Regions from separate parts of the Lysinibacillus sp. K60 genome, predicted to be linked through region 2. Evidence: riboswitches for the same ligand, from Rfam matches in the RefSeq annotation. Region 2 holds a riboswitch; each other region holds the start of a gene.
What was found. A riboswitch is a leader RNA that binds a small molecule or an ion and turns the genes downstream of it on or off. The one in region 2 is predicted to bind lysine.

Region 1 (2,208 bases), on a different contig from region 2:
GAATTGAAGCTTTTGATAATAGTCATATGCATGGAACGGATGCAGTGTCTGCTATGGTTGTTTTCATTGATGGGAAGCCTGCAAAAAAGGAGTACCGAAAATATAAAACGCGTACAGCAGCCAAGCATGATGATTACGGTGCAATGCAAGAGGTTATACGTCGTCGTTATATACGTGTTTTAAAGGAAGGACTACCATTACCAGATCTAGTCTTAATTGATGGTGGTAAGGGACAAATGGAAGTAGCCCGTGAAGTACTAGAAGATGAGCTTGGTCTTGTTATACCGATTGCTGGTTTAGCCAAGGATGATAAGCATAATACATCTCAGCTATTGTTTGGTGATCCACCAGAAGTGATTAGCTTAAAACGTACAAGTGATGGCTTTTATTTATTACAACGAATTCAAGACGAAGTCCATCGCTTTGCTATTACCTTCTTGCGTCAACAGCATGAGAAGCATGCCATTCAATCTGTATTAGATCATATTGAAGGGGTAGGACCAAAACGAAAGCAACAGCTGCTTAAACATTTTGGTTCAGTCAAAAAAATTCGAGAGGCGAGCGAGCTAGCATTACAGGAGGCTGGGATGCCTGCTAATTTAGCAAGCCAAATTTTTAGCTATTTTCAGCACCAATCATTGTCAAAGGAATAGGCATGTGCTATGGTTATAAATAACATTGTTTTCAATGTTATGGAGAGCCAACTGTGTAACTAGTTTGTTTACGCTAAGGCTTAATGAATTGAATACATTCACTTTAAAGTGATGATAGAGGTGCAAGATTCAAGAGTAACACGATGGAGGATGGACAAGTCCAGAGATATTGTGTGAAAGGGGAGCTTGCCGAAGTACAGTATTGTTGTTCCATTGCTGTACTGGTTTTGCATTTAAGAAATGTAAGACTGTCGATTCTAAACGTTTCGGAGAGCTATCACACATGCGCAAGTTACGATTATTGTACATGTTATAGGCAGCTTTCACGTTATGTGAAGGCTGCCTTTTAGTTTTCTAGAAACTGTTTTACCCCCCATAATTTGGTGAAATACATGAACTGGAAGGGAGAACGAAAGAAATGGCTAAAATCGTGATGAAGTTTGGAGGAGCTGCATTAGCTTCTACTGAACAAATCCAAGAGGCTGCTAGGAAAGCGATTGCTGAAAAGGACAAAGGATTGGATGTAGTAGTGGTCGTTGCAGCAATGGGACACACTGTGAAAGAGATGAAAATGATGGTACACCAACTAACTGACGATGTGTCGAGAAGAGAATTAGATGCAGTGTTGTCAACTGGCTCTCAATTATCTAGTGCTTTATTTGCCATCGCTTTGCAGGAAGCAGGCTATGAGGCTGTGTCTCTAACGGGATGGCAAGCTGGTATACATACGGATGGTATGTATCGGCATGCTCGTATCGACTATATAGATATTAATCGAATGGAAGAACACTTTGCACAGGGACAAATTGTGGTTATTGCTGGAGAACAAGGGATTGACGAAGAGCACAATATCACCATGCTTGGGAAAGGTGGAGCTGAAACAGCTGCTGTTGCACTTGCCATAGCATTGGAAGCGGAGAGAGTAGATATGTATACAAATGTGGATGGTGTTTATACAGCAGATCCACGATATGTTACAAATGCCCAAAAGCTACAGGAAATTTCCTATGATGAAATGTTGGAGTTATCTAATTTAGGGTCTCATATCATACATCCTCGTGCGGTGGAGTTAGCGAAAAAATTTCAAATGCCTGTTATTATACGCTCCAGTTTAATAGAATCAGTAGGCACTTTATTGAAGGAGGAAGTGGAAATGGAAAAAAATTCAGTCGTTCGTGGTGTTGCATTTGAATCAGATATTATTCGTTTAACAGTAGGGTATGATGCTTTTTCCAATGCTTCATTAGCAGATATATTTATGGTGCTTGCAGAGAACCGTATTAATGTTGATATTATTGTCCAAGCCATTATTGATGGGTTGAAGCCAACTGTATCGTTTTCCATTTTAAAAGAGGAATTTGCGGAAGCATTACGTGTTTTAGAGGATAGTAAATTATCACTCGGATTTAGTTTTGCTGACTTCGAAATTGGACTAGCAAAAGTTTCTATTATTGGTTCAGGCATGGCTTCCAATCCAGGCGTTGCCGCTCGTATGTTTGATCGGTTACGTCGCGAAAATATCCCTGTAAAAATGGTTAGTACTTCTGAAATAAAA
Region 2 (2,208 bases):
CTGGAATTAGTACATTTCCAAAAGAAATGGCTACGCCAATTAACACAGTACCCAATAGAAGTAATTCTGTCGTACCAAGTGAACGTAGGACAATTCCTAAGGCCAAGAGAAAAGTTGATAAAAATAATGTTAGCTCAAGCCCTAGTTTGCGTGCTACAACTGGTGCAAATGGAGATATAATAGCAAAAGCCAGCAATGGAATTGTTGTTAGAAAGCCAGCCACTACATTAGATATTCCAAGATCTTCACGGATAAAGGATATAATTGGACCAACAACAGTTAGTGGCATTCGTAATGTAGAGGCTATAAAGATAACGCCAAAGACTAAAAGTAAGGTTGTTCCTTTCCAGCTAATTTTTTTACTTGGATAACTAGTGGTATGATCATTTGTAGTCAAAATAAATCCCCCCTAATAATAACCATTCTAATTGAACTACTATAACACTTTATCACACTATTAAAAATAGTAGAAGATTCATAAAATACGGAACATTTCTTGCGGTATTGAAATGTCTATGGTCTTATGTTAGTATAATAAACATCATAAATTTAATAATTATATGCCTCATGTTTGTATTGAGGTAGAGGTCGCGATATTTATAAGTATGCTAATTGAAATGACAAGCATTGATGAGATTAGCTGAAAGGAAATATTGCCGAAGTGTGAGGGGACTTGAAAACCTCATGCTGGGGCTGTCTCCGAAAGGAACAGAACTGTCACGTTTGTACAACGTGTTGAGCTATCATGTAGGAAAAACTGAGGATTAACGTAGCCATCACAGTGTATATGTGATGGCATTTTTTTGCCTCATAAATAGGAAGGAAGCTATATCGTGAGTGAAATAAAAGTAAATCAGCTCGGACATAAAGCGCCGAAGCTGAAAAAAGAATTAAAAAGCCGTCATATTACAATGATTTCTTTAGGCGGTACAATTGGTACGGGGCTATTTTTAGCCAGTGGAGGTGCTATTGCTCAGGCAGGGCCTGGGGGAGCATTGCTTGCCTATGCTTTAATCGGTATTATGGTGTATTTTTTAATGACAAGCTTAGGGGAAATGGCTGCCTATATGCCATCATCAGGTTCATTTAGTACGTATGCAACCAAATTTGTAGATCCCGCTTTGGGCTTTGCATTAGGCTGGAACTACTGGTATAACTGGGCAATCACCATTGCTGCCGAAATTGCTGCTGTGTCATTAATTATGAAATATTGGTTCCCAGATAGCTCATCAGCACTTTGGACAGTATTATTTATTGCTGTTGTATTGACGTTTAATTTACTATCCGTAAAAAGTTATGGTGAAAGTGAATATTGGTTTGCCATGATTAAAGTAGCAACGGTTATTGTTTTTATTATCATTAGCTTACTAATGATTTTTGGTATTTTAGGTGGGCAGGCTCCTGTAGGTTTTACTAATTTCTTTGTTAGTGATGGGCCATTCCATGGTGGCTTCCTTGCTACATTTGGTATTTTCCTAGCTGCAGGATTTTCATTCCAAGGGACAGAATTACTAGGAATTACAGCTGGTGAAACAGATAATCCTGGTAAAAATATTCCGAAGGCTGTTAAATCTGTATTTTGGCGTATTCTTTTGTTTTATATTTTAGCGATTGGTGCAATCGGGATGTTGATTCCATTTACAGACGAACGTTTGTTATCAGAAGATATCGCAGTATCACCCTTTACACTAGTGTTTGACCGTCTAGGTATTGCCTTTGCTGCTTCTTTAATGAATGCCATTATTTTAACGGCTATGCTGTCAGCAGGAAATTCAGGACTATATGCATCTTCTCGTATGCTATGGCAATTAGCAGTGGATGGACATGCACCTAAATTTTTTGCAAAGCTAAGTCGTAGAGGTATTCCGATTTATGCACTTATGGCAACATTAGCTGTAGGCTGTTTAGCATTTTTGGCATCCTTCTTTGGCGATGGAGTGGTTTATATCTGGCTATTAAATGCTTCTGGAATGTCTGGCTTTATTGCATGGCTAGGTATTGCGTTTAGTCATTATCGTTTCCGCCGAGCGTTTGATGCACAGGGCTTAGATCCAAGATTATTACCTTATAAAGCCAAATTATATCCGTTTGGACCACTATTTGCTTTTACAGTTTGTATGATTGTAGTCATTGGACAAAATTACACAGCCTTTACAGGCGATAAGATTGATTGGTACGGTATCCTTGTTTCGTATATTGGGATTCCAT
Region 3 (2,208 bases), on a different contig from region 2:
CTTTGCAGAAATCGAAAAAGATATCGCTAACTTAGCGACAAAAGCTCGTGATAAAAAATTAGGCTTAAATGACATGGCTGGTGGATCATTCACAATCACAAATGGTGGTGTATTCGGTTCATTAATGTCAACACCAATTATGAACGGTACGCAAGCTGGTATTTTAGGTATGCACTCAATTGTAAACCGTCCAGTTGCAGTAAATGGTGAAGTTCAAATCCGTCCAATGATGTATGTAGCACTTTCATACGACCACCGTATCATCGATGGTAAAGATTCTGTAGGATTCTTAAAAACAGTTAAAGAATTAATCGAAAATCCTGAAGATTTATTATTAAATTCATAATGCCATTAAACCCTGCGAACAATGTTCAGCAGGGTTTTTTGTATGATAAAAGGAATTGACCGATTCTATGCTTGAATGAGTACGAATGTTATATCGTTTAGAGGAGCAAAGAAAGAAAAAACGCGACTTTTCTCACATAGAGAACATACTCTATAATAAATATTTGTTGTAATTTTCAGAAATATCAACAAAAGTTCAACGATTTAAAGTGGAAGCAGAACGCATAATATCCTAATATTGTCATTAGTCAGAAAAATGTTAAAATCGTCTTGACGAACATATTAGTTTTATAGTAGTATCAAAATATCAATTAAATAAACAAACCTCACGAATTGTTACCAGTGAGGTAGAGGCGCGGTATTTATTAGTTCATTGTTGAGTAAAAGCAAGCGAAGACGCAATGAAGAAGGAAATATCGCCGAAGTATAAAAGGAGCTCGTACTTTTATACTGGGTCTGCAGTGAATAAGTGCAGGACTGTCCTAGTAAATGGATTTCCAGATTTACTAGGTTGTGCTATCTCGGAAACATGGAAATTATAGTGAGGATTTGGGCAACTGTCATAAAAGGTAAGACCTAAGTTCAATAAACTTAGGTCTTTTTTAGTACAGTTGTCTTATTTTTTTACAGAAAAGGGGAGTTTTTCATGAAAAGAAAATGGTTGTTAGTAATGATCTCTATCATGACGGCAATTGTGCTAGCTGCATGTGGCACAAGCGACAAAAAAGAGGGCGGTTCAAGTGATGCTGGAACTGACAAAGAAGAAGGCGGCGGTGAATTCCGAATTGGCATGGAGGCTGGCTACCCACCGTTCAACTGGACACAGCAAGACGATGCGAATGGCGCAGTGAAAATTGCGGATAATGCAGAATATGCAGGTGGCTATGATGTACAAATGGCAAAGAAAATCGCTGAAGGTTTAGGCAAAGAGTTAGTCATTGTTAAAATGGAGTGGGACGGATTAGTTCCAGCGCTACAATCGAACAAAATTGATGCAATTATTGCAGGTATGTCACCAACAGAAGAACGTAAGAAAACAATTGATTTTACAGAAAACTATTATACTTCTGATTTTGTTATGGTTATTAAAAAAGGTAGCAAATATGAAGGCGCAAAATCGATTCAAGACTTCTCAGGTGCTAAAATTACATCACAATTAAATACATCAAACTACACAGTTATCGATCAAATTAAAGGCGTAGAAAAGCAAACGGCAATGGAGAGCTTCCCAGCAATGCGTGTGGCACTAGAAGCAGGTAAAATTGATGGCTATGTAGCTGAACGTCCAGAGGGCATTTCCGCTTCTGCAGCCAACGATAAATTCACATATGTAGCATTTGAAGAAGGCTTTGATACAGACCTATCAAATACTTCAATTGCTGTAGGCTTACGTAAAGATGACGCAAATCGTGAAAAAATCAATGAAATCCTAAAAGGCATTTCAGAAGATGATCGTCAAGCCATTATGGAAGAAGCTATTTCTCAACAGCCCGCAGCACAATAATGATAGGGCACGGACTAGCAATTAGTCCGTGCATGATCATTTCATCATTATCAAAATGAGAACCTCTCTACATAATGATAATGTCCTAGCGTGACAAATCATAGAATAGTAGAAAGAGCTAGGACACAAAAGAAATAAACGAGCAAGATGACATTGTTAGGAGGAACATCATGAGTCTTGAATGGATACTTTCAATTATTGAAAACAACTGGCAAATGTTTTTACGAGGTGCGTATTATACGTTACTGATTTCGAGTATTAGTACAATTATTGGTGCATTTATCGGATTTTTCATCGGAATTATGCATACGATTCCAGTTCGTAAAAAAGGTGTGAAATTTTATAGCTTAAAGCTCATT

Region 1: linked by a shared signal. The riboswitch ahead of HCH28_RS10800 (aspartate kinase) and the one ahead of HCH28_RS23540 (amino acid permease) in region 2 are both predicted to bind lysine.
Region 3: linked by a shared signal. The riboswitch ahead of HCH28_RS16135 (transporter substrate-binding domain-containing protein) and the one ahead of HCH28_RS23540 (amino acid permease) in region 2 are both predicted to bind lysine.

What each region holds. Positions count from the first base shown of each region.
Region 1 is NZ_JAASJR010000004.1:91,462-93,669, reverse strand. Features, by position in the region: gene uvrC (excinuclease ABC subunit UvrC) at 1-653, shown strand, start outside; lysine riboswitch at 761-938, shown strand; gene HCH28_RS10800 (aspartate kinase) at 1,072-2,208, shown strand, end outside.
Region 2 is NZ_JAASJR010000018.1:4,638-6,845, forward strand. Features, by position in the region: gene HCH28_RS23535 (CynX/NimT family MFS transporter) at 1-397, opposite strand, end outside; lysine riboswitch at 575-751, shown strand; gene HCH28_RS23540 (amino acid permease) at 834-2,208, shown strand, end outside.
Region 3 is NZ_JAASJR010000007.1:131,388-133,595, reverse strand. Features, by position in the region: gene odhB (2-oxoglutarate dehydrogenase complex dihydrolipoyllysine-residue succinyltransferase) at 1-346, shown strand, start outside; lysine riboswitch at 686-872, shown strand; gene HCH28_RS16135 (transporter substrate-binding domain-containing protein) at 992-1,849, shown strand; gene HCH28_RS16130 (amino acid ABC transporter permease) at 2,020-2,208, shown strand, end outside.